2 regions of the Leuconostoc sp. UCMA20149 genome follow, and region 1 is predicted to be linked to the other one. Evidence: predicted binding sites of a transcription regulator. Region 1 holds the regulator's gene; the other holds the start of a gene.
What was found. The regulator Rex, encoded in region 1, represses fermentation and respiration genes when NADH is low (regulators of the CRP and FNR family bind a similar motif). The targets are predictions, from matches to a motif close to TTGTGAANTANTTCACAA.
Positions count from the first base shown of each region.

Region 2: adhP (alcohol dehydrogenase AdhP) is a predicted target of Rex. The motif match lies at 2,936-2,953, and genes of this name have one in related genera.

Region 1 is NZ_VJYC01000008.1:17,033-23,090, forward strand. It holds gene FF105_RS07405 (thiolase family protein) at 1-1,091, opposite strand, end outside; gene FF105_RS07410 (AMP-binding protein) at 1,088-2,374, opposite strand; gene FF105_RS07415 (lipid II:glycine glycyltransferase FemX) at 2,952-3,989, opposite strand; gene FF105_RS07420 (redox-sensing transcriptional repressor Rex) at 3,995-4,645, opposite strand; gene tsaD (tRNA (adenosine(37)-N6)-threonylcarbamoyltransferase complex transferase subunit TsaD) at 4,744-5,760, opposite strand; gene rimI (ribosomal protein S18-alanine N-acetyltransferase) at 5,753-6,058, opposite strand, start outside.
Region 2 is NZ_VJYC01000004.1:109,968-116,025, forward strand. It holds gene FF105_RS04975 (ABC transporter substrate-binding protein) at 1-1,647, shown strand, start outside; gene FF105_RS04980 (NADP-dependent oxidoreductase) at 1,900-2,802, shown strand; gene adhP (alcohol dehydrogenase AdhP) at 2,972-4,024, shown strand; gene FF105_RS04990 (VOC family protein) at 4,067-4,399, opposite strand; gene FF105_RS04995 (MFS transporter) at 4,405-5,685, opposite strand; gene FF105_RS05000 (helix-turn-helix domain-containing protein) at 5,873-6,058, shown strand, end outside.

The sequences.
Region 1 (6,058 bases):
AATGTAATAATCCCTAGAGCCGGCCGATGCAAACGGTTTAAACTATTTAATAAACGTGATACCAAAATGGCACCTGTTGCCCCATAAGGATGACCATACGCTAGTGCACCACCCAAAGGATTCAGTTGCTTCTCTGAAATGCCGAGTTGATCACAACATAGTATGGCTTGCACTGCAAATGCTTCGTTCAGCTCAACTACATCAATATCAGATATGGTTAGATGAAGCTGTGATAATAGCTTTTTTGTCGCCATTATGGGAGCAATTATAAACTCATTGGGGGCAACACCTACTGTAGCATGATCTAAATAATACCCTTGCGCATCTTTTACTTGATGACAGTCGCTTAAAAATGTTGCAGCTGCTCCATCATTGATTGGACAGCTATTACCCGCTGTCACTGTCCCATGTTCTCGAAAAGCCGATTTAAGTTGAGCCAATTGTTCCACGGAAGTATTAAAACGTGGACATTGGTCTTGATCAACTATGTGTTGATCAAGATCAAAAGGTATAATTTCTTGAATTATTTCTTTTCGTTCAAATGCTTTTTTAGCTTTCATGTGACTTTTGTAGGCGTATTCATCTTGCATGTTTCTTGAAATATGGTATTTTTCACCCATATTTTCTGCAATAATACCCATGTCTAAATCTAATTGCCCTTTGGGCACCATAGGAAAGCGCTGCATTCGCTTATTTGTCTGACTATCTATAATAGGGTTGGCAGTTGATGTACTTTCAACTCCACCTGCCAAAACAAATCTTGCATCCCCACTAACAATACTTTGAACGCCAGATATCACAGCCATCAATCCAGATGCACATTGACAATCAATAGTATAGGCCGGTGTGGCAACTGGTAATTGTGCTGCTAAAGCGCACCTTCGGGCCAAATTACCGCCTAAATTAGTAACGTTACCTAAAATGACTTGATCAATCTCTTTCTTTGACCAATGAGGGACGGTTGCTATTTGCTGTTGGATCAATTGTGAAAATAGCTCTTCTGGTGTTTTGTTGACATAAATGCCGTTAATTTTTCCTATTGGCAATCTTTTAGCGCTAACAATAACCGCTTTTGGTACTATTTTTCTCATTGAATTTTTCCTTGTTCATATAAATATAGTATTTGTTGTCTAGAAATCTTATTATTGTCAGTTTTTGGAATTTTATCAACACTAATATATTTTGAAGGTAATTTATATGCTGGTAAAACATTAGCTAAAATTTTATCTAATTTTTCTGTGTCTATTAAATGAGTTGTCGTCATCACAATAATATTTTCACCGTAAATCACATTAGGCGCGCCAAAAACAACTACTTCATTTAAATATTTTTGTAAATACTTTTCAATTTCACTAGGATAAACTTTATTACCACCGTGATTAATAACATCACTTTTTCGCGCGTGAATGAATAACAGATTGTTTTGTAAAGTCCCAACATCGTCTGTAATGACCGAATTCCGAAAATCATCACCAATATATCCACTAAATAAATAAGGACTTTGCACTATTAATTCTTCGTTGTTGGTAAAACTAACATTTACATCAGGAAACAATTGTCCTACACAGCCATCTTTCTTACCACGATTAAGCAACTGCCAAGCAACTAGGCTCGTTTCTGAAGAGCCATACAATTCATATAATTTAATTTGTGGATGTTGTGCCCGCCATTTTGCTACCAATTGATTCGATATTTCGCCACCACAAGACACAACACCCAAAATATTATAATAGTTAAGCTCATATTTAATTCCAGACGACAAATAGGTAGGCACAGTGAAAAGCAACGTTTTTATGCCACTTGTTTGCTTTGATGACTTATTAAAAATTTGGAAGGCTTTTCCCAAGTATAAACTCAACAGTAGTGTGTGCATTCCAAGTGATGTTGACATTGGACTTGTGGTTGTCAGAAAACAATACTCATCTAGTTTATATATTTCATTACAAATTTCAAAACCTCGTTGCCAAGATTGCCAATTCCGTTGATAAATTTTTGGTGTTCCAGTAGTACCAGATGTTGCCCCACAAAATAAATAGTTATTATCATTATATTGTTGGTCATTATCATTGTTATCATGATCTGTTATAAATTGCCATTGATTTGCCACTCTAAGCAGTATTTTATCGATTCTATCTACATCATGTTTACTAATTACAACAGGCACACGTTTAGCGTAGTGGGTAGCAATAAATTGAGCAATAAATAACAGGCTTTCATCAGCAATTAAGACAATGTATTTTTTTTTAAAAGAATATTGTTTTAGCAATTCACGAGCATATTGAGCCAATTCGTCATAATTAAATTTTTCCCCTTCCACAATAACAGCTGTTTTGGTGCCATAATTCGACACCAGTTCGTCAAAATCAAAATACATGAATTAATCATCCTCTTTTTATAGCAGGTTATCAAAAAATGATGATTTGTGCAAATATGGTAGTGTATCATTATAGTATTGATAGAAATGAGCCGATTCGAAGTAATCGACCGCCGGCTTTTTCTCTACGTCATTTATAGCCTTTATCAGCTTATTTTGAAGCATAATCCATTCGCACAACCAAGCACAAGCGCATCTCGATTTAAATAACGTAATACTGAATTATTGCAGTTATCTGCGGACAATTACGTTCGTGTAAATCCTAAAACAAACGAAAAAGGAATAATTTAATCTATTTCTTTTCATCATCTTGGCGTGCTTCTTCGATCAAGTAAGCTATTAAACCTGTAACACTCATGCCTTTAAAATCAGCATATTTCTTTGCTCAAGCCATTGTATCATCTTATTCACTTAAAATAGTTACGCTGATGATTCATCTCCTTTTGTAATGATTACATTTGTAGTTAGCTCGAATTCGGTATAACCCTGTTTGGTATTGTCAAGAATTGACACACGATTGTTGAATATTAGGTCCTTAATTACTGCACTAAAAAAACGCCAGTAGGCGTTTTTTTAATCAATCAAATTGTTTGAGGTAATCTTTATAACCTTCTTCGTCAACGACCCAATCAAGTTCACCGATATATTCAGCATTAGGATCGTGATAAGCAAATTCATGTTTGAACTTATAAAGCCCATCAGAAACATCAAATTCACCAATGCCACCAAAATCATATTCGACTTTGCCCAGCGACAATCCCCATTTAAGCATCTCATATTGAATGGCAGCGGGTGCGTTATGTTTGCCAAATTCGCGATAAGAACCGGCATACATGTACCAAATTTCATCACCATAAGCAAAGCCTAAACCACCAGCAATCACTTGTCCTTCAAAATGAGCCAAGTAGACACGGAATAATCCTGTCCCTGCCCACAATTTTTGCATACGAAGGAAGTAGTCTAATGGTCTGTGGGTAATACCATGGTTTTTTGCCATTGCCACGTAGGTATCAAATAACGCCCGAACGTCATCTTCACTATCACCAAATGTAATTGTCACACCATCGCGAAATGCACGTCTGATATCATTACGAAGTTTAGGTTTGAAATGTAACATCAATTCATCTTCATTGGTAATTGGCGTAGCACCTTCACCACGACCATCGTAGTATAAGACGACATTCTTGCGTGGTTGAATATTGCCATGCATGTGTGTAACCTGCGTATTACGCGTTTGGAAACCTGCATCAAGATATTTTTGATTCAACTCATCAGAATACTGTACCTCAGGGTCCATTCTCAACAAGAAGACATTATCTGGTAAGGCTGCTAAAGCTTCCTTAATCAACTCCTTAATTAAATCAACATCTTCGATATCGGCAACCGGTCCACGTCCAGCATAAGCTAAAACTTTACCAGGGACGGCCTCAACTGTTAGCACTGACATAACTGCATCAATTTGACCATCTGTTTCATGATAAACATACACGTGGTTCCAGTTTGCTTTCAATTCACCCCATAGTGGATCTTGTGTGACTTGTCCTCTTGGATTTTCACGCACAAACTTTTGATATGCTGAGACTTTTGCTTGATCATCTAAATTTAAAATTGTCATTTAACTTATAATCCTGTCGTAATTGAACCGTAATTTTCAATGAAGTAAACCAACGTTTGCAATTCGTTGGTTAAGTCAACGTTTTGAACACGAACGTTGGCAGGTACTGTGACACGTAAAGGCGTAAAATTCAAAATACCTTTAACGCCGGCACTCACTAATTGATCTGTAATATCTTGAGCAACACCTTGTGGCACGGTTAAAATCGCAATGTTAATGCGCTGTGCACTAATCTGTTCCTTCAATTCACTCATTTTATAAATTGGAACACCGGCTAAAATAGTGCCTGTTCGCTTTTCATCAGCATCAAAGGCAGCAGAAATGCGCATATTTGACGATTGATGGAAGTTAAAGTTAAGTAAGGCTTGTCCCAAATTTCCAGCACCAATCAAAGCAACGTTAATCAAACTATCTTGGTCCAAAACATTGGCAAAAAAGTCTAGTAACGCTTTAACTTCATATCCATAACCTCTTTTACCTAGTGCACCAAAATAAGAAAAATCACGACGAATTGTCGCAGCATCGAACTTAATGGCATCACTTAATTCTGATGATGAAATACGATCTGTACCAGCATCATGTAAGAAAGTTAGATAACGAAAATAAATTGGTAACCGCTTAGCGGTTGCGCGTGGTATTTTTGGTTGTTGCGTCATAATATATCTCCAGTAATTTCACTTGTGAACTTTTGCATAGTAATTGTACCATATATTTAAGGCTTTTGCGAAAAGATAGTGAAATATTCACAATGATGTCACGATTGTAACAATTCAAAATCTAATCCTGGATCCGTGTTAAGATCCAAATCCGCAAAGATATTTTGTTTATAGTTCCAGTAACCAGCAGCACCAATCATCGCAGCATTATCGCCGGTATATGTCAGTGGGACTGGAATAAATATTGTATCATTGAAGTCATTTAAAAGTGTCGTTAGTGACTCGCGCAATTGTGAATTAGCGGCAACACCACCAGCCAAAACAAAGCTTTTAACTGGATAATGACGTAATGCGCGCTCCGTGCGACCGATCAACGCATCCACAACAGCATTTTGAAAGCTGGTGGCTAAGTCATCTTGATTAATCGTTTCTTGTTTTTGTTCGGCATGATGCACGTAATTAATAACGGCACTCTTTAATCCTGAAAAACTAAAATCATAGTTATCTTCGTGGGCCATAGCCGTTGGAAATTTAATGGTTGCTTTACCTCGGTGTGCCATTTCATCAATGGTTTTACCGGCTGGATAAGGTAGTTTTAATAGCCTTCCGACTTTGTCAAAGCTTTCACCAGCGGCATCATCTCTCGTTTCACCTAATACTTCAAACTTATTCTCAGATGTCATTAAAACTAATTCAGTATGACCACCAGAAACCATCAGGGCCATAGCTGGATATACGATTGGTTGATTAAAATTGGCAGCAGAAATGTGTCCTGCTAGATGATTAACGGGTATGATTGGCAAGTCGTGCGCCAAGGCAAACGTTTTGGCCCCCATCAATCCAACCAGCAGCGACCCAACAAGACCGGGGCCATAAGTCACTGCAACCGCATCTAAATCAGATGGTTTAACCTGAGCTTGCGCCAAGGCATCATCAAGCACTCTGGTGATCCACTCAATATGATGACGACTCGCTACTTCAGGTACAATACCGCCAAAGCGTTGGTGGGAATTGATTTGCGTCGCAACACTATTACTCAACACAATATGCCCGTCTTCAACTACTGCTACACTGGTTTCATCAGCACTCGATTCAAATGCAATTATTTTAGTCAATTTTTCGCTCCATCATAATGGCATCATCACCATTTTTGTAATATTTTTCTCGTCGATAATAAGGTTGAAAACCAACTTTGTGATACAGTGCCTGTGCTGCTGTATTAGTGCTAGCTACTTCTAAAAGTACGCGCTTCGTTTTAGGCAAAGCAAAGACCGCCATCAGTAAGGCTTGTCCAATGCCTTGATGTTGAAATTTAGGCGAAACACCTAAACTACCAACTTCAACCTCATCTAAGATTTGCGTCGCGCCAAGAAAGCCACCTGTCGTCACAAAATAAATAGAACGTGGACTACC
Region 2 (6,058 bases), on a different contig from region 1:
GCTTCACCAATCACATTTGCTGGGTATACGGAATTCGCACAGTGGGCGGCTGCTCAACAACAACTACAACCAGCTGGTAATAATCAGTTGTTCTACACCGATAAGAATGGGAAGATTATCAGTAGTGGTCCAGCAAAATTGAAAGTTGACAAAGATGCCAAAACTGTCACGATTACATTGAGAGATAACTTGAAGTGGTCGGATGGTAAAGCTGTCACTGCCAAAGACGTTGAATTTTCACTTGAAACCTTGTCCACTAACACAGTAGCTTCAGGTAACTTTACTGAAGCCTATACCAAGATTAAAGGTTTGACAGATTTCCAAAATGGTAAGTCAAAGTCAATTTCAGGTATCAAGTTTGATGATGGTGAAGATGGCAAGAAGTTGACAGTATCTTATACAAGTCTACCAGCTGCTGTTAACTGGGGTGACGGTGTGCCAGCCTATGCTTTGCCATATCATGATTTGAAAGATGTGAGTTCAAAGACGATTGACACATCTAAAAAAGTTACCAAAACACCTCTGTCATTTGGACCGTTTAAAGTGTCGTCTGTTTCTTCAGACTCAACAGTTAAGTATGTGCGTAACACTGATTACTGGGGTAAACAAGCTAAGTTGAAGACAATCACTTATTATGTTAACCAAGATCAGTCAAAGCTTGAAAATGACTTATCAAAGCAAAAGTTTGATATTGTGACAACAGCGCCAGCTACATTGTGGAAGAATGGTAATACGCCAGTGTTGTCAAAATATAACAATGCCAAGGGATATGCTGCTACTGGTCAAGCTGATGCAGGGTATTGGGAACTTTACTTTAACTTAGGACACGCAGATTCTAAGGGAACAAGTATTCAAGATCGTTCAACGCCATTGCAAGATGCCGACGTACGTAAGGCAGTTGGTTATGCACAAAACGTCGGTGCGGTTGTTGCTAAGTATGGTAATGGTCTACGTGTGACAACTAACACATTAGTTTCAAAGTCAGAAACTAAGAAGTTGTTCTACGATAAGAATGTCAAGGGTTATCAAGAAAAAGCAAATGGCGACATCAAGAAAGCTGATAGTTTGTTGGAAAAGGCAGGCTATAAGAAAGATTCTGATGGTTACTATGCTAAAGATGGCAAGCGTCTAACGTTGACTTACTTGGCTCGTTCAGGTCGTTCAACAGCTGAGTCTGAAGCAAAAGCTTACATCGCTGCATGGAAAGCAGCCGGTATTGAAGTTAAGCTTTATCAAGACAAGTTAGTTGATGCAGCTACTTGGCAGTCAATTGTTTTGTCAGCAAAGAACAATGATTGGGATATCACTGATGGTGGTTGGGGTGAAGGTACAGTACCAACATTTGACCAACTTTGGAGCAAGAATGCTGCTTATAACTTTGGTCATGTCACATCAGCAGCTTTGACTAAGAATTTGACTGACACACAGAATTCAACTTCTGATGCAAGTTTGATTAAGAATATCAAGGCCTTCCAAAAGTTAGTTGTTGATAAAGAAGCCTACACAATTCCTACTTACACTAACATTGATGTGCAATTGGTCAATGGTCGTGTTAAGGGATGGACAAATGCACCTGTCAATGATTTGTATGCTAAATTAAGTGTTACTTCAAACAAATTGACTACTTCTGGTAATCCACGTAAGTAATCACAAATTAAATACGGGTTGGTATCCTCCCATGGCTCACGTTACTTTTCCAGCCCGTAAGCAGTAGTTGAGCCAAACAGTAAAAAACATCACAGCATGGATTTTTGACTTCCTAATGTTGTGATGTTTTTTTATGTCATTTTCTAATTGTTTTATAAAAATTTGAACCAAAATTAACATTTTATTGGCTAATTAGCATACAATGTATGTGACAACGACTCAGACATTTCGAAGAAAAGAAAGTGTGAAAAAATGTACGCAATAGAGATGAAAGATTATGGCGACGTCGATGTTTTTGCAGAGGTAACAGATGCCAAAACACCAGACATTAAGCCCAGTCAGGTACTGGTTAAGCAACGTGCAACAGCTATTGATCCCTATGATGTAAAGTTTCGTGCAGGTGTCATGGGAACTAGTGCACCAACACCACTGATTAATGGCTCGTCTGTGGCTGGTGACATTATTGCAGTAGGTAGTGAAGTAAGTGATTTTCATGTTGGTGATCGTGTTGCTGCATCACCGCATCTCAAAAGTTACGCTGAATTTGTGGCTGTCAGTAGTAAGCAATTAGCTAAAATTCCAGATGGTGTGAGTTATGAAACAGCCGCAGCAGTTGTTTTGGGTGGTCAAACGGGTTATCAAATGATGACGAGCGATTTAGATGTACGACCTGGTGAGAGCGTATTGATTCACGGTGGCGCCGGCTCAGTTGGATTTACTGCGATTCAAGTTGCTCAGGCAATCGGTGCGGATAAAATATACACAACCGCCAGTGGGGAATCAGCCGTATTCTTAAAGGCGTTCAATCCGCATTTACATGTTATTGACTATAAGAAAGAAAGTTTGGCGACTGTTATTAAAGATAAAGTAGACGTCGTGCTTGATACCATCGGTGGTAAAACCTTAACTGATTCTTTGAGCGTGTTGCAATTCGAAGGTCGACTTGTGTCCATAGTTGATGATAATGATGACCCAAGAGTCACTCATAGTTTTATGAAGTCAAATGGTCAGCAATTGGCGGAATTGTTGCAGATGGTTGCCAGTGGTGATGTGAAAGTCAATATTGCTGAAGTGGCGCCATTTAATGTGATTAATCTGAAAGAATTTCATAGTCGTCAGCACGTTTTAGGCAAGTTAGTTTTAAAGTTCTCGTAATCCAACTTTTATTTTTAGAAACCTTAAAGGTCTCTATATATTTGTTAGTGAAACACGTCACTTTATAAAAGAATTTTATGTAAATTTTACATAAAAACTATTTACAAATATGAATTTTATGGTTACAATTTACTTGTAAATAAATTCACATATATGAAAGAGGTTAAATATGAAAGCAGCAGTTGTCCGTGAAGTGAATGATGGGTATGTTGATTTAATTGATGATTGGCAACCACGCGCGTTAGGCTTCGGTGATGCTTTGGTTGATGTTGAATACGTCGGTCTTTGCCACACTGATTTGCACTGTGCTAATGGTGACTTTGGTAATCCAAACGAAATTGGTGAACGAAACGGTCAATTCCGTCGTGTTATTGGTCATGAAGGCGTTGGTCGTGTTTCAAAGTTAGGCGAAGGTGCCGGTGATTATCTTAAAATTGGTGATCGCGTATCAATTGCTTGGTTCTATGATGCTTGTGGTGTTTGTGACTACTGTGTTTCAGGTAATGAAACGTTCTGCCGTAAGGTTCGTAACTCAGGTTACACGATTGACGGTGCAATGTCACAACAGGTTGTTGTCAACTCAAAATATGCAGTGAAAGTACCAGAAGGTTTGGATCCAGTTGAAGCAACATCAATCACTTGTGCCGGTGTGACAATGTATAAGTCACTTAAAGTTGGTGAAACAAAGCCAGGTGAATGGGTGTCAGTTCATGGTGCCGGTGGTTTAGGTAACTTGGCTGTGCAATATGCTCATAATGTATTTGGTGCACACGTAGCCGTTATTGATGGTAACGATGACAAGTTGGCTGCTGCTAAGGCTAACGGTGCTGAAGTGTTGGTCAACCGTAAGACCGAAGATGTGGTTGCTAAGGTTAATGAACTAACTGGTGGTGTGCATAACGCGCAAGTAACTGCTGTTAATGATGCAGCTTTCTCACAAGCTGTTAATGTTTTGCGCCCAATGGGTAAGTTAGTGGCCGTTGCTTTGCCACAAGGTGATATGGCACTCAATATTGCTAAAACAGTATTAGACGGCATTGAAGTTCGAGGATCACTTGTTGGTACTCGTGCCGATTTGAAAGAAGCTTTCCAATTTGGGGCTGAAGGTAAAGTTAAACCAATCGTCGAAACAGTTGATTTCAAGGATATGAATGATGTGATTGATGAGATGAAGGCTGGTAACATTACTGGACGTAAAGTCTTTGACTTCACAGCATTATAATTAAAAAAAACGAGATACAGAATTTGTATCTCGTTTTTTTAACTATTGATTTGCCTCAAGTGTGATTAAATTACCTTCGGAGTCATGGATTTTAAAGGCGATTTTATTGCCGAAACGTGGCTCGGGCTTGCCTACAATTGGAATAAAATTATTGCGAAGATGTTGCTTTAATTCATCTTGATGGTCTCTAATCAACATTTCTAATTGATCAGTTGATTCACCGGCTACAAAAATAATATCATCACCATCAATCATTAAGTGGCGACCACTTGCGTGACCAGATTGTGGTAGGTCGAATACATCACGCCAAAAACGGTAGGCGCGGTTGACATCTTGAGCTGGAATTGTTTTAATGTTGAGTTTTCTTGGTTTCATAATACTTATAGTATAGCTGTTTCAGTGGTTTTTTCAACCTTCTCAATGTCATGTTGACGGGTTAAAATGATGTATACAACAGTCATCAATGTCACAATTGCCATGATTAACCACGAGATATTTGGTGAGATCAAATTTGCAATACCAAGGAACAATAACTGACCAACTGGCGCGCTTGACAAAGCAAATGTATTGAGCAAACCACTGACACTTGCCAGCTTGTTTTGATCAATGCGTTTCATTAAAATGGCACCAAATTTGGGATTGACTTGCGCGTTAAAATAAGCAACGACAAAGGAAATAAGCATCCATACACTGCCGTTTGGATAAATGATTGGTACGAGCTCTAAGCCTAGTACGCCAGTCAGCGCTACGGCTAGTAATTGCTTAGTTGTTAGATGACTCAGAAAAGGCATGGGCAGAAGAGAGCCTAACAACATCCCGGTTGAAAAGATAGCGCCAAACATCGCGACGGTAGTGCCAAAACTACCAATGAGCAGGCTTTTTTCGTGTAAAAGTGTGACATTAAATACGCCATTTAGCGAGGTGCCAATAAAATTAACTGCAGTGGCTAATAGCATTAACTGAAAGAACAGCTTGTCTTGATAAACATACGAAAAAGTCATTTTTAAGTCGTGCCACATGGGTTGCGTTGGTTTTGGACGTTGTGTTGTTTCAATATGTGCTTCGGCTTGTTTGAAGTGGTGACGATTGACAGTCATAATGAACCAAGCGACGATGAACATGAACGCATTGATCAAGCTAAAAGCGGCATAATCCTGATGTAGTAATCCCAATAATCCGACACCGGCAAAACCGCCAATTAAACTCACCGTGATACTGACCGCCTGCTCCAATCCCATTGCGTTTTGTAATTGATCATCGCTTAAAATATATCGTGATACGGGGGTCATTAATAGATTACTGTATGAGCCAATGGTATCAGCGAAAAAAATAAGTACTAGTAGCGCGATAAAACTGTCAAACCGACCATGCCAGAAAGTTAGAATAACAGTCACAATTAAGAATATACCGGCTTGCGATAGTCGGGCAAATGACCAAGCGCGCAGATGATTTTTAGTTTTATCTGCCAAATTTCCCATCACAACTGATAGTAGTGATGGGAAGAACTCAGCGAATGCCACTAATGTTACTGCGAGCGTTTTATTGGGTAGGATAGCGGCATAAATTAAAAAAACAATGTTAAAAAAACTGCTCCCAATATTATTAAAGAACTGCGCTATAATCATCACGCGAAATGCTTTGTTGACTTTGAAAACCTGCATTAGCAATACTCCTTTTGACTTGAATAAATTAAGTGTACACGGTAAGATAAATTAAAGAACAATAAGAGAATATATTCTACTTTAAATCATCTGTACACAACAGTTAGTAAAATAAGCATAGTTGATTTTGTTGTTAACACGATATAAGTGACATATATGACAACTTTTAAAAATAAGCAGGTATAAAATGACAAATTATGGCGAAGTTTTGCATGAATTGCGTGTTGGCAAACAGATGACATTAGCAAAAACAGCGGGGGATATTGTATCTGCTTCCTTTTTGGCTCGTTTTGAAAAAGGTGACACCAACATATCGTTAGAACACTTCACAAGGATATTGCAGCGGTTAAATGTCAGCCCCTTAGAATTTTTT